Regions from separate parts of the Bradyrhizobium genomosp. III genome, predicted to be linked through region 2. Evidence: predicted binding sites of a transcription regulator. Region 2 holds the regulator's gene; the other holds the start of a gene.

Region 1 (10,039 bases), on a different contig from region 2:
ACTAATGCGCAGCTCCATTGGACTGAGCTGAACGTTACCCGACGCGCCTGAATTCACCATGACAAATCAAATCGCCGTCTGACGCGTGCGACCGTAGACTCCCGGATTTCCAAATTCGGACATGGGTGTTCAACTGGAAGAACACGTTGCTCATGCCACACACCAATGTGGTTGCCTCTCTTGGTTATAGTCGGGGTTTTAAAAATGAGTCCACTTCAGCAGCGCATCGCAACCCTGACCAACGTGACAACTCATCTCATCACCGAGTTGTCGGAGTTGGAGGGACTGCACGAGCGCCTCAAGAAGGCAGAGCTGTCGGCGCGGCGGTTGAAACGCTCCGTTCGCGCATCTCTTTCCCATTCATCAACTCGTCGTCGCTGCTCTGTTGCCCCTCGTCTCGGTTCGAGGCGGCATCGTCGGCCAGCCTAAAGCATGATCCGGAAAAGTGCGCAGCGGTTTTCCGAAAAGATCATGCTTTAAGCGCGATGACGATTCATCCTGATCGCATCGCGCTTTAGACCTCGGCCGGAGGACGTACGCCGGCGGCGCGCAACGCCTTCGATGCCGCGCGTCGCGAGCCGGCGCGACACGCGGAGTTGACGGCTCGCAGCGCGCGCTGGGCTACATCACCACGACCTTGGTGCCGACATTGACGCGGCCGTAGAGGTCGATGACGTCTTCGTTGCGCATGCGGATGCAGCCGGAGGAGACGTTGGTGCCGATGGTCCAGGGCTCGTTGGAGCCGTGGATGCGGTACAGCGTCGAGCCCAGATACATCGCGCGGGCGCCGAGCGGGTTCTCCGGACCGCCTTCCATGTGCCGGGGCAAATCGGGACGGCGCGCGATCATTTCGGCCGGCGGCGTCCAGTCCGGCCATTCGCGCTTGGCTGTGATCGCCTTCACGCCGGACCAGGTGAAGCCGGGACGCCCGACGCCAATGCCGTAGCGCATCGCCCTGCCGTTGCCCTCGACGAGATAGAGGAATTTGTTCGGGGTATCGACCACGATGGTGCCGGGACTTTCCTTGCCGCTATAGTCAACAGATTGCTTCTCGAACCTTGGATCGAACTGACGCTGCCGCGGGTCGGCCGTCTCCTGCTGAACCGCGCCTTGCTGATATCCACCCTGCATCTGCGGCTCGCCCATCGGCGGCAGGCGGCGCTGGTCGTAATAGCCGGGCTGCTGTTGATAGACCGGCTGCTGCGGCGCGTAGGCCGGACCGCGGCCGGGACCGTCGCCGAACAGGAACTCGATGAAGCCGCCGCCCATGTTCGCATTGGAGGCGACGCGCACCGGCGCCGGCGGCACCTGCGGCTGGTAGAGCACCGCGGGCGGATCGTTCGGCACCGAATTGTCGAAGGCGCTGGCACTGTTTGCGCCGGCAATGAAGGTGCAAGCGCTGCCGAGCAGCGCGACAGACATTTTCTTGAACATCGACGTACTCTGTACTGTTTCGTCTAGATCACATGCGCCGTGGAGAGCTGATGGCTGGTCCGCGCCCCCGACGTGGTCAATAAAAAGCAAAAGCCGTTTTGTTTGGTAAACAGAAGCGGCGTTTGGATTCACCACGTCGTCAGCAGCGGGGCAATTTGGCGATCAGCGTTTATTTTCGATGAACGCCGCGCGCCCATGGTTAATCGCTTCTTTGCGCGCCGTCGCGCGCAGCCGCACAACAGTTCCTGCCGTGAACTTCGTGTTAAATCGCTTCTGCCTACAAAGACGCGTGAGTGAGGTGGGGGGAGTATCCAGATGGCTGTTCACCGCAAACGTTTTCGCGTCGAGGATATCGCTGGTGGCGAGATGCCGATTTTGGACGTAACTGAAGAGGCAATCCCGATGCATAGCGAGATCATGGCCGAGCTACGTGCGATCCGTGCACAGATGGCGAAAGGCACCGCGCCCTTGCCCTTGTCCGGCAGCGCAGCCATGGCGGCGATCGACGCCTCCACCGCCCACGAGCTCTCCGAGGCTCGGACCATGCTCGAGACCTATCGGGCCCAGATCGAGCAGTGCGAAAAGCTGAAGGTCGAGCTCGACCTCATCCATGACGCCATCGACCGCACCAAGCGCGAAATCGCGACACTGCACGGCAAGAGCTTTGACGGCGGCGAAATGGCCAAGGTCAATGGCGAGCTCGGCGCGGTGGTCGGCGGCACCGAGCAGGCGACCCAGCAGATCCTCGAGGCCGCGGAGTCGATCGACCAGGCCGCCAGCGCAATGTCCAAGGTGGACTCGATCGACCAGCAGAAGCGGCTCGCCGACGACATCCAGGAACGCGTCATCTCGATCTTCGAGGCCTGCAACTTCCAGGACCTGACCGGCCAGCGCATCAGCAAGGTGATGGGCACGATGAAGTTCATCGAACAGCACATCAATGCGATGATGGAGATCTGGGGCGGCGTCGACGCGATCAAGTCCCACGTCGTGCCGCAGGTCGACAATCGCAGCGAGGACGACAAGCTTCTCAACGGCCCCAAGCTCGCCGGCGACGTCGGCCACGCCTCGCAGGACGACATCGACGCGCTGTTCGACTGAGCGGACGCGGCATAGCGAAAAACAAAACGCCGGCGAGAGCCGGCGTTTTTGATTTTGGCCCAGCCCGTCATTCCGGGGCGGCTCGACAGAGCCGGACCCGGAATCCGGAGATTTAAGGCAGGAAGCTCACCACATCGAGATTCTCAGGTGCGCGAGTGCGCACCATAGTTCGCGCTTCGCGCGCCCCGGAATGACGGAAGACGAACATCACGCCCGCGGCGCGCAGCGGACGTAGACCATGTTGCCGTAGCGGGTGGCGGCGTCCTTGTCGATGAAGCGGGTGATCAGGACGCGGCCGTCGAAGGAGATGATTTCGCGGTCCTGCTCGCCGGGAGTCGGACCCGCCGGTCCGATGTAGTTCTTGCCGCTCGGCGAGCCCTTCAGCCGCAGCTCCTGGGGCGTTGCCTGGTCGGCCAGATGCATGATCACGCCGCCGGAGGAGCCGGCGGTGATCACATAAGGGTTCTTGCACTGGGCCCGGGCGGCGGCCTCGGTGCGGGCGCGGTCGGCCGGGTTCTGGAACGAGGCGAGGCCCCAGCGGCCGACGATCTCGTCGCCGCGAATGGTCGCAGGCATTTCGGGCGCGACGCCCGGCTCGGCTTCGGGCGGCGGCGAGGACGACGAGAAGGACGGCAGGCTCATGCCGCCGCCGCAGGCGCCCAGCAGCAGCGCCAGACAAGAGGCGGCGGCCAGATTGGCAACCGTGCGCGCGTGAGCTGAACTGATCATGGCATTCCCCCGAACAAGACCATGGCCGCACCCCTCCTGCAGCCAAGCGCAAAACCGCTGCCGGAGCAATGACGTCCTTTAATACGTCGGCGCCCCGAACAAGTTTCCAGTGCCACCATCCTATATCCGCCTCACCAATCGCTTAACCACCTTTGCTTGACAGGATCGCGGCCAAGCCATATTTCCGGGCCCACTATTAGCACTCGGAAAGCCCGATTGCTAAGCACGCCGTTCGATCCTCGGGATAGGGGGATGGACGGAAGCGCCGCCCCACCCACTTCCACTACTTCCGAAGCGAGCCTCCAAAGGGAAACGTCATGGCTAAATCCAAATTTCGTCCGCTGCATGACCGTGTCGTGGTCAAACGTATCGACGCCGAGGAAAAGACCAAGGGCGGCATCATCATTCCGGACAGCGCCAAGGAAAAGCCCTCCCAGGGCGAGGTCGTCGCCGTCGGCCCCGGCGGCCGTGACGAGACCGGCAAGCTGACCCCGATCGACCTCAAGGTCGGCGACCGCGTGCTGTTCGGCAAATGGTCGGGCACCGAGGTCAAGATCGACAACGAAGAGCTCCTGATCATGAAGGAGTCGGACATTATGGGCGTACTGGCCTAAGGCCATCCGCCTGAACAGCCGCTGAATGTCATGCCCGGATCCAGGCGGTCCGGGCATCCATCATTCCGCCGGGTTCGGTCCACGAATCCCGGAATTGATGCGACGGGCGAGCGGCAGACACATCACCAAACACGAGGGATTGCTAAAATGGCTGCCAAAGACGTCAAGTTTTCCGGAGACGCGCGCGATCGCATGTTGCGCGGCGTCGACGTTCTCGCCAACGCCGTCAAGGTGACGCTCGGCCCGAAGGGCCGCAACGTCGTCATCGAGAAGAGCTTCGGCGCACCCCGCATCACCAAGGACGGCGTCACCGTCGCCAAGTAGATCGAGCTCGAGGACAAGTTCGAGAACATGGGCGCCCAGATGGTGCGTGAGGTCGCCTCCAAGACCAACGACCTCGCCGGCGACGGCACCACCACCGCCACCGTGCTGGCCCAGGCCATCGTGCGCGAAGGCGCCAAGGCGGTTGCCGCCGGCATGAACCCCATGGACCTCAAGCGCGGCATCGACATCGCGGTCGCTTCCGTCATCAAGGACATCGAGAAGCGGGCCAAGCCCGTCGCCGCCTCCTCCGAGGTCGCCCAGGTCGGCACCATCTCGGCCAACGGCGATGCCGCCATCGGCAAGATGATCGCCCAGGCGATGCAGAAGGTCGGCAACGAAGGCGTCATCACCGTCGAAGAGAACAAGTCGCTCGACACCGAAGTCGACATCGTCGAGGGCATGAAGTTCGACCGCGGCTATCTCAGCCCCTACTTCGTCACCAACCCCGAGAAGATGACCGCCGAGCTCGAGGATGCCTACATCCTCCTGCACGAGAAGAAGCTTTCGGGCCTCCAGGCCATGCTTCCGGTGCTGGAAGCCGTGGTGCAGTCGGGCAAGCCGCTCGTCATCATCGCCGAAGACGTCGAGGGCGAGGCGCTGGCCACCCTGGTCGTCAACCGCCTCCGCGGCGGCCTCAAGGTCGCCGCCGTCAAGGCGCCGGGCTTCGGCGATCGCCGCAAGGCCATGCTCGAGGACCTCGCCATCCTCACCGGTGGCCAGCTCATTTCCGAAGACCTCGGCATGAAGCTCGAGAACGTCACTGTGAAGATGCTCGGCCGCGCCGGCAAGGTCGTGATCGACAAGGAGAACACCACGATCGTCAAGGGTGCCGGCAAGAAGCCGGACATCGAGGCCCGTGTCGGCCAGATCAAGGCGCAGATCGAGGAGACCACCTCGGACTACGCCCGTGAGAAGCTCCAGGAGCGTCTCGCCAAGCTGGCCGGCGGCGTCGCGGTGATCCGCGTCGGCGGCGCCACCGAGATCGAGGTCAAGGAGAAGAAGGACCGCGTCGAGGACGCTCTCAACGCCACCCGCGCCGCGGTGCAGGAAGGCATCGTCCCCGGCGGCGGCGTCACGCTGCTGCGCGCCAAGAAGGCGGTCGGCCGTCTCACCAACGCCAATGCCGACGTCCAGGCCGGCATCAACATCGTGCTGAAGGCGCTCGAGGCTCCGATCCGCCAGATCTCGGAAAACGCCGGCGTGGAAGGCTCGATCGTGGTCGGCAAGATCCTGGAGAACAAGTCCGAGACCTTCGGCTTCGACGCCCAGACCGAGGACTATGTCGACATGATCGAGAAGGGCATCATCGATCCCGCCAAGGTGGTGCGCACCGCGCTCCAGGACGCCTCCTCCGTGGCCGGCCTGCTGGTCACCACCGAGGCCATGGTCGCCGAAACGCCGAAGAAGGAAGCCTCGCCCGCGATGCCCGGCGGCGGCGGCATGGGCGGCTTCTAAGCCTCCGTTCCGTTACAATGTTGCGAAGGCCGCCTCCGGGCGGCCTTCTTTTTTGCCGACCCTGCCCCTCCGCTTTCCGATTCAACCGACGGCCAAAACCCACTACGGTGACGCGCCGATTCGAATTGTTTGGGCATGATCCTCTCGGAAAACCGCTTCACACTTTCCGGATCATGCCCGTTGCGCGAGGATTTCATCGATGCGTGCGCTTCTGGTTTGTTCGACAGCCCTTTTGGCTCTGCTTGCAGCTTCTCCGCATTCCGCATCCGCCCAGATGAAGCTGTCGCCGAAGGCCACGACGCCCGGTGGCCCCGAGACACGCTATTTCACCTCGATCGACGGGCTGATGGACGGCAATGCCGACGTGATCCTGAAGGAGACGCGCCAGGGCAGGACGGTGACGGCGGCCGTGCTCGACGTCTGCTATCCCGTCGCAAAGAATTCCGACCGCAAGGACCGCTTCGTCGTCAATCTCCAGGTCGCGGGCCAGACCCTGACCGGCACCGCGCAGAGCATCAGCGAGAAGGCGCCCGTCAGCGTCAAGCTGCTGCGCAAGCAGAGCGGCGACACCTTCGAATTCCGCGGCCAGATCAGCATTGGCCAGGTCGTGACCGAGGTGACCTCGCCCGACAATTCCGATCTCAGCGAGAAGGAATTTCAGGACAACCAGACCTCCGACGACGGCATCACGCCGCAGCCGAAGGATTTCACCGACGTCTCGCCGGAGGCGATCGCGGTCAAGGTCAAGCTCGACGCTGCAACCGACTTCCTGAAGAGCCTGAAGGGCCAGGCGGTCGAGGTGACGCTGGCGAGCCTCACGGTCGGCTGCGATGCGCTGCGCGCAGGCGAGCAGACCATCAACATGTCGGTCGATCCCGAGCGCGCCGGCGCGCTGCTGGCGAAATTCAAGGCGACGCCGGGCGTCACCGCCGCGGGCTGGACCGCGGGCATGACCGAGATGGACCGCACCATCCGCTTCGCCGCAGCCGACTGGCGCGAGGGCGACAAGATCAGCAAGGACAAGCTCGCGGCCGCCGTCTCGAACGTTTTGAGCCGGACGCTCGCGGCAAAGCCGGTCTCGCAAAGCTTCAACCCCGCCACGGGCAAGCTCAAGCTGGTCTTCAAGCGGCCGAACCCGGATTTCCCCGCGCTCGATCTCACCGACACGATCGAGGTCGCAGGGCTCGTCTCGCCCGACAAGCCGGGCGCGACCGACAAGCTCATGCTGTGGATCGGCAGCCCCGCGACGACGACCGCCGACGAGAGCAGCGGCGCCAAGCTCAATCTCTCCGACGACACGTCGGTCGACGAGGAAGGCGAGCAGCCCGACGACAACGGTTCGGTCGAGGCGCTTGCCAAGGAGCTCAAGGGCCAGCGCTGGGATGCCGATAAGTCGGTGTGGAAGTAGGCGCGCTGAACTATCGTGCCCCGGACGACACAAGCGCGTTTACGCGCGTCTTCGACGCGCTATGGCGCGAAGCGCTACGAGCCGGGGCCCAGAGGCCACACACGAATTTGCCGATAGAAAATCTGGGTCCCGGCTCTGCGGCGCATCGCTTGCGCGACGCGCCTTGTCCGGGACACGAGAGCGGAGCTAATTCCCCGTCGTCCTGAAGCGCAGCGGCTTGGGGCCGATCAGCGTCAGCACGTCGCCCTGACGCTTCCAGGTCTCGACGCTGCTCAGTGCTGCGACCAGATCGTCGTCGGCCTGCGCCCTTGCCGGCGGGCAGGAGCGATCCTGGATCTGACCGGGGACGAAGATCACGGTGTTGCCGGCGACCGAGAACTGGCCCTTGCCGCCCTTGCACCAGAGCTCGAGCACGACCTCGCCATGGTCGCCGATCTCGATGTTCGGAATTCGCTTCGAGCCTGCTTGCGGCAGCGCTTCCAGCGTCATCTCGGTGCCGAACGGGAAACCGTCCTCGGCACGCGCGACAATGGACGTCGCGAGCATTGCAACCGCAGCACACACCAATCGCTTGAGCGAAACCATGAGACCTCTCGTCCGACCTGATTTGCCGCACCTTCTATAAGACGGCGGCGCCAATGAGAAGGTTCGCTCAACCTGGAGCGCGATGAGATTTGATTGGGCGCAAAAATCCCCGCGGGGCGGAACCTCGCGGGGATTTGCGTTCGAGCCGGAGTTGGCCTGCTACTTCAGGACCATTGCCGTGAACGGCCAGACATAGGCCTGCAACGTCACGAGCACGCCGACGAGACAGGCCAGCACGATCGAGTGCCAGAACACGAAGCGCAGGATCGTGCCCTCGTGCCCGTACCAGTTGGTGGCAGTGGAGGCGACCACGATCGACTGCGCGTCGATCATCTTGCCCATCACGCCGCCGGACGAGTTCGCCGCGGCCATCAGGACCGGCGACAGGCCGAGCTGCTCGGAGGTGATCTTCTGCAGGTTGCCGAACAGCACGTTGGAGGCGGTGTCCGATCCCGTCAGCGCCACGCCCAACCAGCCGAGCAGCGTGCCGAAGAAGGGATAGAGTACGCCGGTTGCGGCGAAGGCGAGGCCGAGCGTCGCGTCGACGCCGGAGAGCCGCGTCAAGGTGCCGATCGCCAGCATCGCCGAGATCGTAATCAGCGAGATCGCACAGAGCCGGATGGTACGGCCGTACTCGGTCACGAGCTTGCCGGGACCGACGCCCATCAGGACACCGGAGATGATCGCCGCGATCAGCATGCCCGTGCCGGTGAAGGACAGGTAGGTGAAGCCGAACACGGCGCTCTCTTTCGTCGGCCCTGGCGCGACCGGCGGCATCTTGTTGATCATCTGGTGCAGCTCGGGCACGGGATAGTTCCAGACGAAGATCGAATTCGCCCAGGCCTTGAACGCCCCATTACCCCAGATCAGCATCACGATGCAGACGATGATCCACGGCAGCAGCGCGCCGAACAGTTCGCTCTGCGTCAGCGGCGTCTTGTCGAGCGGTTTGGCCGCCGCCATGGTGGCTGCCGATTCATCGCGGCCGCGCAGCGCCGGCGACAGCCAGAGCTGCCTGGGCTGCCAGACTTTGAGGAACAGGATCAGCGCGCCCATCGAGATCAGCGACGCGCCGATGTCGACGATCCAGGGGTTGATGAAGTTCGAGATCACGAATTGCGGAATCGCGAACGACACGCCGGTGACCAGGATCGCCGGCCAGACATCCTTCATGCCCTTCCAGCCCGCGAACGCCCACACCACCCAGAACGGCACGATCAGCGAGAAGACCGGCAATTGCCGGCCGACCATCGCGCCGAGGATGTAGGGATCGAGCCCGGTGACCGAGGCAAGGCCCTGGATCGGCGTGCCCAGCGCGCCATAGGCGACCGGCGCGGTGTTGGCGATCAGCGACAGGCCGGACGCCGCGAGCGGCGAGAAGCCGAGGCCGATCAGCACGGCGCCGGTGATGGCGACCGGCGTGCCGAAGCCCGAGGCGCCCTCGAAGAACGCGCCGAAAGAGAAGGCGATCAGCAGCAATTGCAGCCGCCGGTCCTCGGTGACGCCGCCGATGGCGCGCTTGAGCAATTCGAAGCGTCCCGTGCTCACCGTCACCTGGTAGAGGAAGATGACATTGAGCACGATCCAGCCGATCGGGAAAAAGCCGGTCACGATGCCCAGCACCGAGGCACGGATCGACATGTTCGCCGGCATGGTGAAGACGAAGATCGTGATCAAATTGGCCACGATCACGGCGATGACCGCCGCGATATGCGCCTGGACGCGACCGCTCGCGATCAGGACCAGCAGCGTGACGACGGGCACCGCCGCCGCAATCGTCGACAGCACCGGACTGTGCAGCGGATCATAGACTTGATTCCACATGGTCTTCCTCCCCCACGCATGTTTGCGGCAGACGGCCCGCGTGGAGAGCCGATCCTGCTTGACGCTGGAAGCGATAACCCCCGAGCTGGACGCGAATTCCTCGCGAATGCGGCGGTTCCCGTCCCGCTCACAAGCTCGCGAAATCCCAGAGCACCCCACCCCGCGCCGTCGAGCCCCATGCTAGGGTTGCAAGCTGCGACAAGCCAACGCAAATTGCAGCACTTGCGACTTTAGTCTAAGCGCGCCCATTTCCGCCATTGCCTCAAGCCTCTGGCTCCGGGCCGTTGTGCACATCCCCCTAGGAGATTCTGCTCTGTGAAGAACCTCAGCGCCACGCTCGCGATCGTCTGGCGAATCGCCGTCCCCTATTTCCGGTCGGAGGACAAGTGGGCCGGCCGCGGCCTGCTCGCCGTCGTCGTCGCGATGGAGCTGGTGCTGGTCGCGATCAACGTGCTGCTCAATCAGTGGCAGAACCGGTTCTACAGCGCCCTGCAGGCCTACGATCTGCCCGAATTCGTCAAGGAGGTCTGGATCTTCCTTGGGCTTGCCTTCACCTTCGTCGCTT
Region 2 (17,798 bases):
CCGCATCAGCCAGGCCTCGGGACGCTTCTCGGTGGCGGTGGCGTGCCTGACGCCGTCGATGTCGAGCCGGCCATGCGCGCCGGGGCCGATGCCGGCATATTCCTCGCCGCGCCAATAGACCAGATTGTGCCGGCACTCGGCGCCGCGCCGTGCGTGATTGGAGATCTCGTAGGCGGGCAGCCCGAGCTTGTCGCAGGTCTCCTGCGTGACGTCGTAAAGCGCGCGCGCCACCGCTTCGTCCGGCGTCTTCAATTTGCCGGCCTGGTGCAGGCCGAAGAACGGCGTGCCTTCCTCGATCGTCAATTGATAGAGCGACAGATGCTCGGCCGCTTCGTCGATGGCGAGACGCAGCTCATCGGCCCACATCGCCGGCGTCTGGTCGGGACGGGCGTAGATCAGATCGAACGAATAGCGATCGAACGAGCGGCGCGCTATGGCGACGGCATCGAGCGCCTCGCGCGCGCTGTGCAGGCGGCCCAGCGCTTTCAGCGAGGCATCGTCGAGCGCCTGCACGCCGAGCGAGACGCGGTTGACGCCGGCGGTGCGATAGCCGGCAAAGCGCGTGGCTTCGACGCTGGTCGGATTCGCCTCCAGCGTCACCTCGACATCGCCGGCGACGGTCCAGTGCTTGCCGATCGCATCGAGCACCGCGCCGACCGTTGCGGGCTGCATCAACGACGGTGTGCCGCCGCCGAGAAAGATCGAGGTGACCTCACGGCCGGGCGAGCGCTCGGCGGTGGCTGCGATCTCGCGCGCGAAGGCGGAGGCGAAGCGCGCCTCGTCGATCGCAGCGTGGCGGACATGGCTGTTGAAGTCGCAATACGGGCATTTCGACAGGCAGAACGGCCAGTGCACGTAGACGCCGAAGGCTTCCTTAGCGCGGCTCAAGGCAGATCTCCGCCAGTTTCACGAAGGCGCGGGCGCGATGCGACAGGCCAAGGCCGAGCGGCGGCAGGCCGTGCTTCTCGATGCTGTCCATCTCGCCGAAGGTGCGGCTGTGGCCGTCCGGCAGGAACATCGGGTCGTAGCCGAAGCCGGCGGTGCCGCGCGGCGGCCAGACCAGCGTGCCGTCGACGCGCGCCTCGACCTCTTCGAGATGATCGTCGGGCCAGGCGACGCAGAGCGCGGAGACGAAATGCGCTTTGCGCTTGTCCGGCGTGGTGGCGCCGCGCTCCTGCAACAGGCGCTCGATCTGCGCCATCGCCGCGGCGAAATCCTTGGAAGGTCCAGCCCAGCGCGCGGAGAAAATGCCCGGCGCGCCGTCGAGTGCGTCGACCACGATGCCGGAATCGTCGGCAAAGGCGGGAAGCTTGGTCGTCCGCGCTGCCGCGATCGCCTTGATCGCGGCATTGCTGCGGAAATCGTTGCCGGTCTCGTCGGGCTCGCCGAGGCCGAGCTCTCCGGCCGACACCGCCTCGATGCCGTACGGCGCGAGCAGCTCCTTCATCTCGGCGAGCTTGCCGGGATTATGGGTGGCGATGACCAGCTTTCCGGTGATTCGGCGGTGCATGGGCTTATTGACTACGCGACAGCCAGTTTCTGCAAGTCCACGAGACGCGCGATGCCCTTTTGCGCCAGGGCGATCAGCTTCAGGAACTCGTCCTGCGTGAACGGCTCGCGTTCCGCGGTGCCCTGCACCTCGATGATGCGGCCGTCGCCGGTCATGACGAAATTGGCGTCGGTCTGGGCTTCCGAATCCTCGGCATAGTCGAGATCGAGCACGGGCGTGCCGTTGTAGATGCCGCAGGAGATCGCAGCGACGTTGTCGCGCATCACATTGGCCTTGATCATGTTGCGCGCCTTCATCCAGTTGATGCAATCGGCGAGCGCGACCCAGGCGCCGGTGATCGAGGCCGTGCGCGTGCCGCCGTCGGCCTGGAGCACGTCGCAATCGACCGTGATCTGGCGCTCACCGAGCGCTTCGAGATCGACGATGGTGCGAAGCGAGCGGCCGATCAGGCGCTGGATCTCGACGGTGCGGCCACTTTGCTTGCCGGCGGAGGCCTCGCGGCGGGTGCGTTCGGAGGTCGCGCGCGGCAGCATGCCATATTCGGCGGTGACCCAGCCGCGGCCCTGGCCCTTCAGCCACGGCGGCAGGCGATCTTCCAGCGTGGCGGTGACCAGCACATGGGTGTCGCCGAATTTCACCAGGCAGGAGCCTTCCGCATATTTGACCACGCCGCGCTCCAGCGTCACGGGGCGCAATTCGTCGGGCGCACGGCGGCTTGGCCGCATGGGAAATCCTCCAAAACTCGCAGGTTAGGGCTATTCGCGGTGCTTGTAGGTGGGGTGAGGGTATGCGGCAAGGGGAAAGGACAAGGCTTTTTCACCCCCGGTTCTCCACCCTGCAAACGCGACGCTTGTCAGAACCCTCCTGGATGGACAAATTATGAGCATCTGAGAGGAGTTACCGTCTGTGGCCCATCACGATCCGATCCATCTGATCGCGCCGCGCGCAGGCCTCGCCCAGCTCAACGAGCGTTCTCGCGACATCTTTCGTCAAATTGTCGAAAGTTACCTCGCGACCGGTGAGCCCGTGGGCTCGCGCAATATCTCGCGCCTCATCGCCATGCCGCTGTCGCCGGCCTCGGTCCGCAACGTCATGGCCGATCTGGAACAGCTCGGCCTGATCTACGCCCCGCACACCTCCGCCGGTCGGCTGCCGACGGAACTCGGCCTGCGGTTCTTCGTCGATGCCCTGATGCAGGTCGGCGACCTCAACGAGGCCGAGCGGCAGTCGATCCAGAGCCAGCTTGCCACCGTCGGCCAGGCGCAATCGGTCGAGGCGGCGCTGGACCAGGCGCTGACGCGGCTGTCGGGCCTGACCCGCGCCGCCGCGGTGGTGCTGACGCCGAAATCCAATGCGCGGCTGAAACACATCGAATTCGTCCGTCTGGAACCGGAAAAGGCGCTGGTGATCCTGGTCGGCGAGGACGGCCAGGTCGAAAACCGCGTGCTGTCGCTGCCCCCCGGAGTTCCCTCCTCGGCGATCACCGAGGCCGGCAATTTCCTCAATGCGCGCATCCGCGGCCGCACCCTGGCCGAGGCGCGGCTCGAGCTCGAGACGGCACTTGGAGAGGCCCGCGCCGAGCTCGATCAGCTCGCACAGAAGGTGATTTCCGCCGGCATCGCCAGCTGGTCCGGCGGCGAGAACGAGGATCGCCAGCTCATCGTCCGCGGCCACGCCAATCTGCTCGAAGACCTGCATGCGCTGGAGGATCTGGAACGGGTGCGCCTGCTGTTCGACGATCTCGAGACCAAGCGCGGCGTGATCGACCTGCTGGGGCGTGCCGAGACCGCTGAGGGCGTGCGTATCTTCATCGGTTCCGAGAACAAACTGTTTTCCTTGTCCGGCTCCTCTACGATCATCTCGCCCTATCGGGATGCCGCCGGCCATATTGTCGGTGTTTTGGGCGTGATCGGGCCAACCCGGCTGAATTATGCCCGCGTGATCCCGACCGTGGACTACGCGGCCCGCATCGTCAGCCGTCTTTTGGGAGGCTGATCGGCGTTTCCGCCGATCACGGGCGCTTGATTTTCGGCGCTCTAGGCACGATATCCGGGCCAACAATCCCTGGAAACGAGTTCGAGATTAGAGCCGATGACCGAGCAAGACCGGCAACCCGAAGACACGACTGCCGCGACCGGCGAGCCCGTGGTGTCAAAACCCTACATCATGCCCGACGATCCCGAGCCCGGCTCGGTCGAGCAGTTGCAGAAGGAAGCCGCCGAGGCGCGTGACCGCATGCTGCGGACGCTGGCCGAGATGGAGAATCTGCGCAAGCGTACCACCAAGGAGGTCGCCGACGCCCGCCTCTACGGCATCACCGGCTTTGCCCGCGACGTGCTCGACATCGCCGATAATCTTCAGCGCGCGCTCGATGCCGTTCCGGCCGAGGCCCGCGCCACGGCCGATCCCGGCCTGATCTCGCTGATCGAAGGCGTCGAGCTTACCGAGCGCTCGCTGCTCAACGCGCTGGAAAAGCACGGCGTGAAGAAGCTCGATCCGCAGGGCCAGAAGTTCGACCCGAACTTCCACCAGGCGATGTACGAAGTGCCCGATGCGTCGGTGCCGTCGGGCACCGTGGTGCAGATCATGCAGGCCGGCTACACCATCGGCGAGCGCGTGCTGCGCCCGGCCTTGGTCGGTGTCGCCAAGGGCGGCGCGAAGCCCGCGGCCGCGGCGAACAACAACGAGTCGAGCGGCGCGGCGAACTGATTTTTTTTGCGTCATTCCGGGCGGCTCGAAGAGCCGAACCCGGAATCTCGGGATTCTCAGGTGCGCAATGGCGCACCATAGTTCGATGCTTCGCATCGCCCCGGAATGACAGTCATCTAGCCCTGCGCGCTCGCGATATCCGCAGACTGAATCCGCTTCACGCCGGCCTTGGCCATATCGGCCCAGGCTTTTGCCAGCGAGCCCTGCGTGTCGATGCCGCGGCAGGCGTCTTCCACCACATAGACCTCGAAGCCAGCCTTGCGCGCGTCGAGCGCGGTCCAGGCGACGCAGAAATCCGTCGCGAGCCCTGCGACGAAGACGCGCTTGATCTTGCGTCCCCTCAGATAGCCGGCAAGTCCCGTCGAGGTCTTGCCGTCGGCTTCGAGGAAGGCCGAATAGCTGTCGACGTCCTTGTGAAAGCCCTTGCGGATGATGAGCTCGGCGTGCGGGATCGCAAGGTCCTTCGACAGCGAAGCGCCATCGGTGCCCTGCACGCAATGGTCGGGCCACAGCACCTGCTTGCCATAGGGAAGGTCGACGGTCTCGAACGGCTTCTTGCCGGAATGCACCGACGCAAACGAGATGTGGCCCGGCGTGTGCCAGTCCTGCGTCATCACCACATTCGCAAATGCTCTCGAGATCTTGTTGATGACGGGCACCACCTGCTCGCCCTCTTTCACCGCGAGGCTGCCGCCGGGCAGGAAGCAGTTCTGCACGTCGATCACGAGCAGCGCGGAGGCATCGTCCGGCTTGATCGATGCCGCTGCAAGGAGTGCGGTTGGAGCCAGCGTTGCAAGCGCCGTCGTCCCAAGCATTGCCAAGACTTGTCGCCGATCCAGCATCGTTCGCCTCCCCTTCGGATGAACTCAACGGAGACGAAGCCTAGTTCCGTTCGTGTACGAACAGAAGCCCGAAAATGCGGCCGGGTTTGATGAGGGGTTGGGCGTGCAGCCTCAACACCGCTGTCGTCCCGGACAAGCGCAGCGCAGATCCGGGACCCATACCCCCAGGGAGAAGTTTGGCGAAGACTCTTCGTGGGTACTGCGACCGACCGCAATCGCGAGATCACGCGGTATGGGTCCCGGCCCCCCGCGCGCAATTGCGCGCTAGGCCGGGACGACACCGAGTGTGTTGGCACGCCTCTGGCCTAACCCTTCGGCTGGATGCCGTCGCGCACGGCGCGGAAGCGGGTGAAGGCGGCCAGCCACTGGTCGCGCGGGGCGCTGGCGATGATGCGCAGCGAGGCGCCTCCGCTCGAGAAGCGGATCCACTGCACCACGGTCACCGGGACCTTGTCCTTGCCGCTGATGCCGTCGATCCGGGTCTCGAAGCCTTGCTGGCCGTTGATGCGGATCGGCTCGGACATGGTGACGCGCGATTCGCGCACGCCGGGAATCTGCAGCGCCGCCTCCTGGGCGAAGCGGGCGCGGTCGTCGGCCTGCTGCGGCGTGGCGCCGATCAGGCCGAGGATCATGAACGGCTTCGACTCGTAACCGGTGCTCTCGTCGCCGTCCGCCAGGATGATGCTCGAGCCCGGCGCCAGAGTGCGGATGTCCTTGAATTCGGCGAGATCGGTGATCCTGAACGGCATCAGCGCGATCTGCTCCTCGGCCGAGACCTGCTTGCGGGTAGTGGCGGTCGCAAACATCTGCCGCACCGCCTCATCCGTGTAGATCTTGGTCGCATTCTCCGGGACCTGCACCGCGACGTAGCCGGAGAAGCCGGCGCCCGGCACGATCATCGAATAGCGCTTCACCGGGGTGTCGCCGGCCTTGCCGCTTTCGGTGGTGAAATAAGCGAGGCCCGCGGGCGTCTCGATCTTGTCCTGCTTGACGCCGCCAGCGCCGGCCGGATTGGAATTGAAGGCGCTCACGACCTCGCCATAGGCTGCCGGCGGCAGCTCGGTGATCAACACCTTGACGCTGCCATCCTCGCTCTCGAATCCCGGAAACGTTTTTGCCGTGCTGAGACCGACCAGCGGCACCATGCCGAGGCGCAAGCCGGGTGGAAACACGGCGTCGGCGGCGAAGGCCGGAAACGCGGAGGCGATCAGAAGGGCGAGCGCGGCGAGGGGGCGGATCAGCTTCATGGGCACTCTGATTGGTTCACATTGAGGCCGTTCGATGGTCGGCCACCGGGCCGCATTGTCGCGCGAAGCAGCTGTGGCGGCTGCCCGGCCGGTCCGCCTTTTACCGGGTTTGGGCTTGCGGCAACAGGGTGGGCGGGCTTGCGGTAGCGGGGGCTTGCTGAAGCCTGAACCTGTTAATAATTCCTCACCCGCAAGGGCGGTGAAGCCCGGATATCATCGTCCAAAACCCAATGTTTTCACGGCAGAAACGTAGCTTCGGTCCTTGCGGGCCCCTCCCCCCCTCCTATATGAGCCTCAATCATCGCAATATCGCGGATGTTTGATCTTAGGGGGTTTCGGTCGGGTGCCTTCTGGGCCCAGCCAACCTGCCGCAAAAACAAGGATATCAGGACCATGGGAAAGGTCATTGGGATCGACCTCGGCACCACGAATTCGTGCGTCGCCGTGATGGATGGCAAGAACGCCAAAGTCATCGAGAATTCCGAAGGCATGCGCACGACGCCTTCGATCGTCGCCGTGACGGACGACGGTGAGCGCCTCGTCGGCCAGCCGGCCAAGCGCCAGGCCGTCACCAATCCCGAGCGCACCTTCTTCGCAGTGAAGCGCCTCATCGGCCGCCGCTACGACGACCCGATGGTCGAGAAGGACAAGAAGCTCGTCCCCTACAAGATCGTGAAGGCTTCCAACGGCGACGCCTGGGTCGAGGCCGACGGCCAGACCTACTCGCCCTCGCAGGTCTCGGCGTTCATCTTGCAGAAGATGAAGGAGACCGCGGAAGCCCATCTCGGCCAGAAGGTCGATCAGGCCGTCATCACCGTTCCCGCCTACTTCAACGACGCCCAGCGCCAGGCGACCAAGGACGCCGGCAAGATCGCGGGCCTCGAAGTGCTGCGCATCATCAACGAGCCGACCGCGGCCGCGCTCGCCTATGGCCTCGACAAGACCAAGACCGGCACGATCGCGGTGTACGATCTCGGCGGCGGCACGTTCGATATCTCGATCCTCGAGATCGGCGACGGCGTGTTCGAGGTGAAGTCGACCAACGGCGACACCTTCCTCGGCGGCGAAGACTTCGACATGCGCCTGGTCGGCTATCTCGCCGACGAATTCCAGAAGGAGCAGGGCATCAACCTGCGCAACGACAAGCTCGCGTTGCAGCGCCTGAAGGAAGCCGCTGAAAAGGCCAAGATCGAGCTGTCCTCGACGACGCAGACCGAGATCAACCTGCCCTTCATCACCGCGGACCAGACCGGCCCGAAGCATCTGACGATGAAGCTCACCCGCGCCAAGTTCGAGGCGCTGGTCGACGACCTCGTCCAGAAGACCGTCGAGCCCTGCCGAAAGGCGCTGAAGGACGCCGGCGTCACCGCCGGTGAGATCGGCGAAGTGGTTCTGGTCGGCGGCATGTCGCGCATGCCGAAGGTCCAGGAAGTCGTGAAGCAGCTGTTCGGCAAGGAGCCGCACAAGGGCGTCAACCCGGACGAAGTCGTGGCGATCGGCGCTGCGATCCAGGCCGGCGTGCTCCAGGGCGACGTCAAGGACGTGCTGCTGCTCGACGTCACCCCGCTGTCGCTGGGCATCGAGACGCTGGGCGGCGTGTTCACCCGCATCATCGACCGCAACACCACGATCCCGACCAAGAAGAGCCAGGTGTTCTCGACCGCCGAGGACAGCCAGAACGCGGTCACCATCCGCGTCTTCCAGGGCGAGCGTGAAATGGCGGCCGACAACAAGATGCTCGGCCAGTTCGACCTGATGGGCATTCCGCCGGCTCCGCGCGGCATGCCGCAGATCGAGGTGACCTTCGACATCGACGCCAACGGTATCGTCAACGTCTCGGCCAAGGACAAGGCCACCGGCAAGGAGCAGCAGATCCGCATCCAGGCCTCCGGCGGCCTGTCGGAAGCCGACATCGAGAAGATGGTCAAGGACGCCGAGGCCAATGCCGAGGCGGACAAGAAGCGCCGCGAGGCCGTGACCGCCAAGAACGAGGCGGATGGTCTGGTGCATTCGACCGAGAAGGCTTTGGCCGAGCACGGTTCGAAGGTCGGCGAGACCGAGCGCCGCGCCATCGAGGATGCCGTCGGCGACCTCAAGGAAGCGCTGAAGGGCGACGATGCCGAGGCGATCAAGGCCAAGACCCAGACGCTGGCCCAGGCTTCGATGAAGCTCGGCGAGGCCATGTACAAGCAGCAGGCCGAGGCCGACGCCAAGAAGGACGCGGCCAAGGACGACGTCGTCGACGCGGAATTCACCGAAGTCGACGACGACAAGAACAACAAGAAGTCCGCCTGAACCCCAAGAGGGTCATGATGCGGACGGCTTGGACCCCACACGCTCTACCGGCCTCCTCCTTCGCGGGGGAGGCCGCCGTGTCGGGACGGACGGGCGGGTCGCCCGTTACGATCGATCAATTCCCAGCCGTTATGCTGAACGCCGCCAAGCGACCCTCTGCCGCCGGGCAGAAGGCTGCCTATATCGTCGTGTGGCGACGTCGTTTCGCTCCGACTTGAATCGCGATTGGATAGACCGAGTCCCACATGTCCACGTCCACCAAGCGCTGCTATTACGAAACTCTCGAAGTCGAACGCGATGCCGACGAATCCGTTCTGAAATCGTCGTTCCGCAAGCTGGCGATGAAGTTCCACCCGGACCGCAATCCCGGGGACGACACCAGCGAAGTCAAGTTCAAGGAAATCAACGAGGCCTACGAGGTCCTCAAGGACAAGGACAAGCGCGCGGCCTATGACCGCTACGGCCATGCCGCCTTCGAGCAGGGCGGCGGCGGCGCCGGCTTCGGTGCGGGCTTTGCCTCTTCCTTCTCCGATATTTTCGAAGATTTGTTCGGCATGGCCGGGCAGCGCGGCCGCGGCGGCCGCGAGCGCGGCGCCGACCTGCGCTACAACATGGAAATCACGCTCGAGGAAGCCTTCGGCGGCAAGACCGCGCAGATCGAGATTCCGGTCTCGGTCACCTGCGAGGCCTGCTCGGGCATCGGCGCCAAGGCCGGAACCAAGCCGAAGACCTGTTCGAGCTGCGGCGGCGCCGGCCGCGTGCGGCAGTCGCAGGGCTTCTTCACGCTGGAGCGGACCTGTCCGGGCTGCCAGGGCCGCGGCCAGATGATCGAGGATGCCTGCCCGTCGTGCTCGGGCCAGGGCCGCGTCACCCGCGAGCGGAATCTTTCGGTCAACATTCCCCCGGGCGTCGAGGACGGCACAAGGATCAGGCTCGCCGGCGAGGGCGAGGCAGGGGTTCGCGGCGGTCCGCCCGGCGACCTCTACATCTTCCTGTCGCTGGCCCAGCACCAGTTCTTCCAGCGCGACGGCGCCGATCTGCATTGCCGTGTGCCGATCTCGATGGTGACGGCCGCGCTCGGCGGCGAATTCGAGGTGCCGACCATCGAGAAGGGCAAGGCCAAGGTGAAGGTGCCGGCCGGGACCCAGTCGAACCGCCGGTTCCGCATTGCATCAAAAGGCATGCCGGTGCTGCGGTCGCGCCAGATGGGCGACATGTATGTTCAGGTCGTGGTCGAGACCCCGCAGAACCTCACCAAGAAGCAGCAGGAATTGCTGGCCGAGTTCGAAAAGCTGTCCTCCGGCAACACCCAGCCGGAATCCGAGGGCTTCTTCGCCAAGGTCAAGGATTTCTTCGGTAATCGGGCGAGTTGACCCGGCTTGACCATACCGCCTTCGGCCTATACGTCTTTATGACCATTTTCTGACACGCCGCGGTCCCGCGGTCCCGTCCGGTCCTGACATGCCATTGCCATCGTCCGCGCGTGCGTTGAAGAAGCCTCGTCTCGACGACGAGGTGCGCTTCCTCAGATCATGGATCGAAAAGCCCCTCCACATGGGCGCGGTGATGCCGTCGGGCAAGCTCTTGGCCCGGACCATGGCCCATTACGTCGATGTCGATTCGGACGCGCCTGTGGTCGAACTCGGACCCGGCACCGGCGCCATCACCTCGGCCCTGATCGAGCGCGGCGTCGACCAGAAGCGTCTCGTCCTCGTCGAATACAATCCCGGCTTCTGCGCCCTGCTGCGCGACCGCTATCCGCAGGCCAAGGTGGTGCAGGGCGATGCCTATCGCCTGCGTGACACGCTCTGGAACGTCCTGAGCGCGCCGGCCTCCGCGGTCGTCTCCGGCCTGCCGCTGGTGACAAAACCGATGCTGACGCGGCTGCGGCTGATCCGCGACGCCTTCACGGCGCTCGCGCCCGGCGCGCCCTTCGTCCAGTTCACCTATGCGGTGGTGCCGCCGATCCCGAAATCGCTGCCCGGCGTGTCCACAGAGGCTTCGGAACGGATCTGGATGAACCTTCCGCCCGCCCGCGTCTGGGTGTATCGCAAGCACTAATTCCGCCGGCTCGGTTCTTTGCGCGGCGGGCTCGTTTCGCCGAACGCATTGGATTGGATGTCAGCTCCCAAGATCCTGATCATTCCCGGCTCGCTGCGCACCGGCTCGCACAATGCGAAGCTGGCGGCGGTCGCCGCCTATGAGTTTGCCCGGGCCGGCGTGGACGTCACCCGCATCTCGCTCGCCGATTTTCCGCTGCCGATCTATGATGGCGATCTCCAGGCCAAGTCCGGCCTGCCGAAGCACGCGATCAACCTCAAGCGTATGATCGGCGCGCATCATGGCGTGCTGATCGTCTCGCCCGAATACAATGCCTCGGTGCCGCCGCTGCTCAAGAACGCAATCGACTGGGTCAGCCGCGTGCACGATCTGCACGAGGCGCGCGGCGATGTGTTCCGCAACCGCGCCTTCGCGCTCGCCGGCGCCTCGCAGAGCCGGCTCGGCGCGGCCCGTGCGCTGCAGGCGCTGCGGCTGATCCTGACCTCCTGCCACGCCAATGTGATTGCCAGCCAGCTCACGCTCGCCTTTGCCGACCAGGCCTATGACGATATGGACAGGCTCAAGAACGAGGGCGATATCGCCGCGTTGAAGGAGTTGGTGGCGCAGTTGATCGACTTTTCCCAACGCATGATGTGAGGTGACATGACGCCAGCCGAGATCGCCCCCAAGGACCGCCTGATCGTCGCGCTCGATCTGCCCAGCGTCGATGCCGCGGAGGCGACGATCAATCGTCTCGGCGACAGCGTCAGCTTCTACAAGATCGGTTATCGGCTCGCTTATGCCGGCGGATTGCCGCTGGTCGGCAAGCTCGCCGACAAGGGCAAGAAGGTCTTTCTCGATCTCAAGCTGCACGACATCGGCAACACCGTGATGCAAGGCGTCGAAAGCATCACCAGGCTCGGCGCCACCTTCCTCACCGTGCACGCCTATCCGCAGACCATGAAGGGCGCAGTCGAAGGCCGCGGCAATTCCAGCCTGAAGATCCTCGCCGTCACGGTATTGACATCCTACAACGAGGACGATCTGCACGCGGCCGGCTATCGGCTCGGCGTCTCCGAGCTGGTCGAGGCCCGCGCGCAGCAGGCGCAGGTGCTTGGCATCGACGGACTGGTGTCGTCGCCGGAGGAAGTCGGGGCCTTGCGCAAGATCGTCGGCCACCAGATGCATCTCGTCACCCCCGGCATCCGGCCGGTCGGTTCGGCGACCGGCGACCAGAAGCGCATCATGACGCCGGGCCGCGCGATCGCCGCCGGCGCCGATTATCTCGTCGTCGGACGGCCGGTCGTCGAAGCCGCCGATCCGAAGGCGATCGCGGAAGCCATCCAGGCCGAGATCGCGCAGGCGCTCTGAGCACGATCCGGAAAAGTGTGAAGCGGTTTTCCGATCAGATCATGCTCGAATGAAGATCAGCAACAACAGGGAGAAGAACAATGGCAAAAGGCTACTGGATCGGGCGCGTCGATGTGAGCAGTGACGAGGGCTACAAGCCCTACGCCGTCGCCAACGGCCCGATCTTCAAGAAGTGGGGTGGTCGCTTCGTCGTCCGCGCCGGAAAGTTCACCACCGTCGAAGGCGCCAGCCGCACCCGCAACGTCGTGATCGAATTCCCGGACTACGAGACCGCGATCGCCTGCTACAATTCGCCGGAATACCAGGCCAACATCAAGGTGCGCCAGCCGCACTCGGTCGCCGACCTCATCATCATCGAGGGCTATGACGGCCCGCAGCCGTCTGACGGCTGAGGCGTGCTGCTGGTCTTCCCCTGCGCGGCCGTCGCATTTGAACGTTCACGAGGGGTCGTCATGCCCGGGCTTGTCCCGGGCATCCACGTTCTTCCTGCGCGTGGCAAGGCGCGGATGGCCGGGACAAGCCCGGCCATGACGCTTTAGAGAGGGTCGCCCGTCTGCTCCCCCCTCGGTTGCCGGAACTGCGTCCCCCCGCTACAACGGCCATGAGAGGATCACACCATGTCCGACATGCGCCTGATTGTTGCTGGAGCCGGTGGCCGGATGGGCCGCGCGCTGGTGCGGGCGATTGCCGAGAGCAAAGGCGCGGTGCTGGCCGGCGCGCTCGAGGCCCCCGGCTCGGAGCTGCTCGGCAAGGATGCCGGTGTGCTCGCAGGACTGCCGGCCAACGACATCAAGCTCTCCGCTGACCTCTGGGCGATGTCGAAGGAGGCCGACGGCATCCTCGACTTCACCGTTCCGGCGGCGACCATCGCAAATGTCGCGATCGCGGCACAGCGCGGGATCGTGCATGTCGTCGGCACGACCGGATTGTCGGGCTCCGACAATGCCGTGATCAAGAGCGTCACCAACCGCGCCGTCGTGGTGCAATCAGGCAATATGAGCCTCGGCGTCAATCTGCTGGCCGCCGTGGTCAAGCGCGTCGCCAAGGCGCTCGACCAGAGTTTTGATATCGAGATCGTCGAGACCCATCACCGGATGAAGGTCGATGCGCCATCCGGCACCGCGCTGATGCTGGGGCAGGCCGCAGCCAGCGGCCGCGGCGTCACCCTCGATGACCATTCCGAGCGTGGCCGTGACGGCATCACCGGCGCGCGCAGGCCGGGCAATATCGGTTTCGCCTCGTTGCGCGGCGGCACCGTCGCCGGCGATCACAGCGTCACCTTCCTCGGCCCGTTCGAGCGCCTGACGCTGTCGCACCAGGCCGAGGATCGCATGCTGTTCGCCCATGGCGCGCTGAAGGCGGCGCTGTGGGCGCATGGCAAGAAGCCGGGCCACTACTCCATGGCCGACGTGCTCGGCCTCGCCGATATCTGATCGACGAGCATGATCCGGAAAAGTGTGGAGCGGTTTTCCGACAAGATCATGCTCAAACAAATAACCCGAACGGAAAGCAGTCAATGAGCGAACGTCTTCTCGTGCTCGTGCGCCACGGCCAGAGCGAATGGAATCTGAAGAACCTGTTCACGGGTTGGAAGGACCCTGACCTCACCGAGCTCGGCGTCAAGGAAGCCACGGAAGCCGGCCGCAAGTTGAAGGCGCAGGGCCTCGTGTTCGACGTCGCCTACACTTCGGTGCTCACCCGCGCGCAGCACACGCTCGACCTCATTCTCGGCGAGCTCGGCCAGGAGGGCCTGCCGACGACGAAGAACCTCGCGCTGAACGAGCGCGATTACGGCGATCTCTCCGGCCTCAACAAGGACGACGCGCGCAAGAAATGGGGTGAGGACCAGGTGCTGATCTGGCGCCGCTCCTACGACGTGCCGCCGCCCGGCGGCGAAAGCCTGAAGGACACCCTCGCACGTGCATTGCCGTACTACGTGCAGGAGATCCTGCCCGGCGTGCTCAACGGCAAGCGCACGCTGGTCGCCGCCCATGGCAATTCGCTGCGCGCGCTGATCATGGTGCTGGAAAAGCTCTCGCCCGAAGGCATCTTGAAGCGCGAGCTGGCGACGGGTGTGCCGATCATCTACCAGCTCAATGCGGATTCGACGGTGGCCTCGAAGCTCGATCTGGCGGGTTAGCGACGGTCTCGTAGGGTGGGCAAAGCGACTTGTCCACCGTAGCTCGAAGAGCGAAGGCGGAAGCGTGCCCACGTTCTGTCGGCCGTTTCAGAGAGATCGTGGGCACGGCGCGTTGCGCCTTTGCCCACCCTACGGCAGCGTGCTTGTTGTGCCTACTGCACCCCCAATTGCCCGGCTTCCCAGCCCAGCATCGCCTGCTTGCGGGTGATGCCCCAGTGATAGCCCGTCAGCGTGCCGCTCTTGCCGAGCGCGCGGTGGCAGGGCACGACGAACGAGACCGGGTTCTTGCCGACCGCGGCGCCGACGGCGCGCGAGGCCTTCGGGCTGTTGATGTTACAGGCGATGTCGGAATAGGACACCGCGCGGCCCATCGGGATTTTCAGCAGCGTCTCCCACACCCGCACCTCGAAATCGGTGCCGATCATAACCACGCGCAGCGGCTGGTCCGGCCGCCACAGTTTTGGATCGAAGATGCGCTGCGCCAGCGGCGCGGTGCCTTCGTGATCTTCGAAATAGGTCGCGTTCGGCCAGCGCCGGGTCATGTCAGCGAGCGCAACCTCCTCCTCGCCGTGATCGGCGAAGGCAAGTCCTGACAGGCCGCGGTCGGTCGCGATCACGATCGCGGTGCCGAACGGCGAGGGGTGAAAGCCGTAACGCAAGGTCAGGCCGGCGCCGCCGTTCTTCCATTCGCCCGGCGACATCGCTTCATGGGTCACGAAGAGATCGTGCAGCCGTCCCGGGCCTGACAGCCCGGAGTCGAGCGCGGCGTCGAGGATGCTCGCGGAGTCCCGCAGCAGACCCTTGGCGTGATCGAGCGTCAGCGCCTGCATGAAAGCCTTCGGTGTGATCGAGGCCCAGCGGCGGAACAGATGGTGCAGCTCATCCGGCGTGACCCCGGCCGCATCCGCCATCGCCTCGATGGTCGGCTGCGCGCGCCAGTTCTCCGAGATGAAGGCGATCGCCCGGCGCACCGAATCATAGTCGCGCAGCGCGGCGTTCTGGGTGCCCGGCCTGGCCAGGCGCTGGTCATGTATGGCGAGTGTCATCATGACTGGAAATGTAGGAGAGGGACGGGTGGGAAACCACCCGATTTCTGACTGCGCTCAGGTCACCGGATTGTAAGTCGGGCCGCGCCGGGCGGCGTTCAGGGCGCCGACCAAGGCATTGTAAAAGCTAGCTTTTTCCTCTGGCCCGAGAAAGCCGGCAATGAGCAGCCGGCGGCCGCGGGAAATCAGATAGACGTGCTCGATGCCGTATTCCTCGTCGACCTCCTGGTCGAGCCGGACCCAGAGCGGATTGAACGTCCATTCCGAGACCTGGCCACGATGGCTGACGCGGCGCACCCGCAGCTCCGACGGCGTGACCACGATCTCTTCGCTGGCCCGCGCCGCGCGGAAATTGGCCTTGAAGGCCCACCAGATCACGAGCACGTCGAGGCCGAAGAAACCGAACACCGGCCAGGCACCCATCATCAGAAAGGCGAGGCCCGTGACGAAGCTGACCACGCTCAGGAACAGCATCACGGCGAGGAAGCCGGTGCGGTTCAGCGAGCGGTGCGGCGTCAGCAGCGCGGAGAAGATCTGCACCTCCCGCGGATCAGGATCGCTACCCTCAATTTCGTTGCCTGTGCTCATCGTCCCTCAGTATATCCCGATCATGGCGAAAATCACCCGCAAGCCGGCTCCGCGCAAAGCGTCCGTGCCGAAGAAGAAGGCAAAGGCGGTCGTGGCGAAGCCGAACGCGCCTGCCAAAAAGACGCTCAAGGCGATAAAGCGCTGGACGCCCGCCGAGATCCACGAGGTCTTCAGCCGTTTCCGCAAAGCCAACCCGGAACCGAAAGGCGAGCTCGAGCACGTCAATCCGTTCACGCTGCTGGTCGCCGTGGTGCTGTCGGCGCAGGCAACCGATGCCGGCGTCAACAAGGCGACGCGCGCCTTGTTCGAAATCGCTGACACCCCGCAGAGGATGCTCGATCTCGGCGAGGAGCGCTTGCGCGAGTACATCAAGACCATCGGCCTCTACCGCACCAAGGCAAGGAACGTGATCGCGCTGTCCGCCAAGGTGCTCAGCGAGTTCGGCGGCGAGGTGCCGCGCACGCGCGCCGAGATCGAGTCGTTGCCCGGCGCCGGACGCAAGACCGCCAACGTCGTGCTCAACATGGCCTTCGGCGAGCACACCATGGCGGTCGACACGCATGTCTTCCGCGTCGGCAACCGCACGGGACTTGCGCCCGGCAAGACGCCGCTCGAAGTCGAGCTTGGTCTCGAAAAGGTGATCCCGGCCGAGTTCATGCTGCATGCCCATCATTGGCTGATCCTGCACGGCCGCTATACTTGCCTCGCACGCAAGCCGCGCTGCGAGGTCTGCCTGATCAACGATCTGTGCCGGTGGCCGGAGAAGACGATCTGAGCAACCGATGTCATTCCGGGGCGATGCGCAGCATCGACTATGGTGCGCCATTGCGCACCTGAGAATCTCGAGATTCCGGGTCTGGTCCTTCGGACCATCCCGGAATGACGGCGGTGAGATTCGAGTTCAAGCACAGCCGGTTTTGGGGGGCATGTCGTGAGTCAACAGGAACAGGTCTCGTCGTCGCCATCGGCCGCCGCAGCACCAGCCTCACCGCCCAAGCCGACACAGCCTCCGGCGACCTCACTCTGGAGCCGGTTCGCGATCCCGCTGTTCGCCGTGATCGTCGCGCTCGGCTTCGTCGCGCTGGCGACGTTGCGTTTCGACGAATGGGTCGGCAATGCGGCGATCCAGACCACCAATGATGCCTATGTGCGCGCCGAGTTGACCCGGCTCTCCAGCCGTGTCTCGGGCGAAGTGCTGACCGTCGCCGTGACCGACTTCCAGCGCGTCAAGGCCGGTGATCTCCTGATCCAGATCGATCCCGCCGACTACGAGGCCCAGGTCGCGCAGTCCGAAGCTTCGGTCGCCGCCGCGCAGGCCACGCTCGACAATCTGGCCAATCAGGTCGAGCTGCAATATGCGACGATCGCGCAGGCGCAGGCGGCGCGGCTCTCCGCGGAAGCCCTGGAGGTCGAGGCGCGGCAGGAGCAGGAGCGTCAGCAATCGCTGTCGCAGACCGAAGCCGGCACGCGGCAGCGGCTCGAGCAGGCGGTGGCTGCTTACGCCAAGGCGCAGGCCGACGTGCGCGCGAGCCGCGCCGTGATCGCAGCCCAGCAGCATCAGCTCGAAGTCCTGCAAGGCACCCGGAAGCAGCGCGCCGCCGATGTCGCCGCGGCCAAGGCAACGCTGGCGGGTGCGAAGCTCAAGCTCGGCTACACCAGGATATCGGCGCCGTTCGACGGCGTCGTCGGCGAGCGCCAGGTGCAGCCCGGCGACTACGTCAATATCGGCACCAACCTCATCAACGTGGTGCCGCTGCCGAAGGTCTATGTGATCGCGAACTACAAGGAGACCCAGCTGACGCACGTCGCGCCGGGCCAGCCGGTCGAGATCACCGTCGACAGTTTTCCGCGCGAGACGCTGCGCGGCACGGTCGAGCGCATCGCGCCGGCGACGGGGGCGCAAGTGGCGCTGCTGCCGCCCGATAACGCCACCGGCAATTTCACCAAGGTCGTGCAACGCATTCCGGTGCGGATCCAGCTCGATGATAACCAGCCGCTGCTGGCGCGGCT

What was found. Region 2 encodes HrcA, which represses chaperone genes, less so after heat shock. Its sites were predicted from a motif close to GTTAGCACTCNCNNNNNGNGAGTGCTAAC; they were not measured.
Region 1: a site for HrcA is predicted at 3,460-3,488, ahead of IC66_RS0109925 (co-chaperone GroES). Genes of this name have one in related genera too.

Annotation. Positions count from the first base shown of each region.
Region 1 is NZ_AJQF01000102.1:53-10,091, forward strand. It holds gene IC66_RS0109910 (L,D-transpeptidase) at 622-1,434, opposite strand; gene IC66_RS0109915 (protein phosphatase CheZ) at 1,750-2,535, shown strand; gene IC66_RS0109920 (hypothetical protein) at 2,743-3,264, opposite strand; gene IC66_RS0109925 (co-chaperone GroES) at 3,582-3,878, shown strand; partial or broken gene groL (chaperonin GroEL) at 4,026-5,657, shown strand; gene IC66_RS0109935 (hypothetical protein) at 5,857-7,065, shown strand; gene IC66_RS0109940 (META domain-containing protein) at 7,252-7,650, opposite strand; gene IC66_RS0109945 (L-lactate permease) at 7,810-9,474, opposite strand; partial or broken gene IC66_RS0109950 (ABC transporter ATP-binding protein/permease) at 9,790-10,039, shown strand, end outside.
Region 2 is NZ_AJQF01000216.1:226-18,023, reverse strand. It holds gene hemW (radical SAM family heme chaperone HemW) at 1-888, opposite strand, end outside; gene rdgB (RdgB/HAM1 family non-canonical purine NTP pyrophosphatase) at 875-1,510, opposite strand; gene rph (ribonuclease PH) at 1,522-2,235, opposite strand; gene hrcA (heat-inducible transcriptional repressor HrcA) at 2,417-3,505, shown strand; gene grpE (nucleotide exchange factor GrpE) at 3,602-4,219, shown strand; gene pncA (bifunctional nicotinamidase/pyrazinamidase) at 4,336-5,061, opposite strand; gene IC66_RS0118765 (hypothetical protein) at 5,367-6,308, opposite strand; gene dnaK (molecular chaperone DnaK) at 6,702-8,603, shown strand; gene dnaJ (molecular chaperone DnaJ) at 8,849-9,976, shown strand; gene IC66_RS0118750 (class I SAM-dependent methyltransferase) at 10,065-10,664, shown strand; gene IC66_RS0118745 (NADPH-dependent FMN reductase) at 10,722-11,300, shown strand; gene pyrF (orotidine-5'-phosphate decarboxylase) at 11,307-12,014, shown strand; gene IC66_RS0118735 (DUF1330 domain-containing protein) at 12,095-12,406, shown strand; gene dapB (4-hydroxy-tetrahydrodipicolinate reductase) at 12,632-13,447, shown strand; gene IC66_RS0118725 (2,3-bisphosphoglycerate-dependent phosphoglycerate mutase) at 13,531-14,154, shown strand; gene IC66_RS0118720 (methylated-DNA--[protein]-cysteine S-methyltransferase) at 14,307-15,203, opposite strand; gene IC66_RS0118715 (DUF2244 domain-containing protein) at 15,258-15,788, opposite strand; gene nth (endonuclease III) at 15,811-16,563, shown strand; gene IC66_RS0118705 (HlyD family secretion protein) at 16,720-17,798, shown strand, end outside.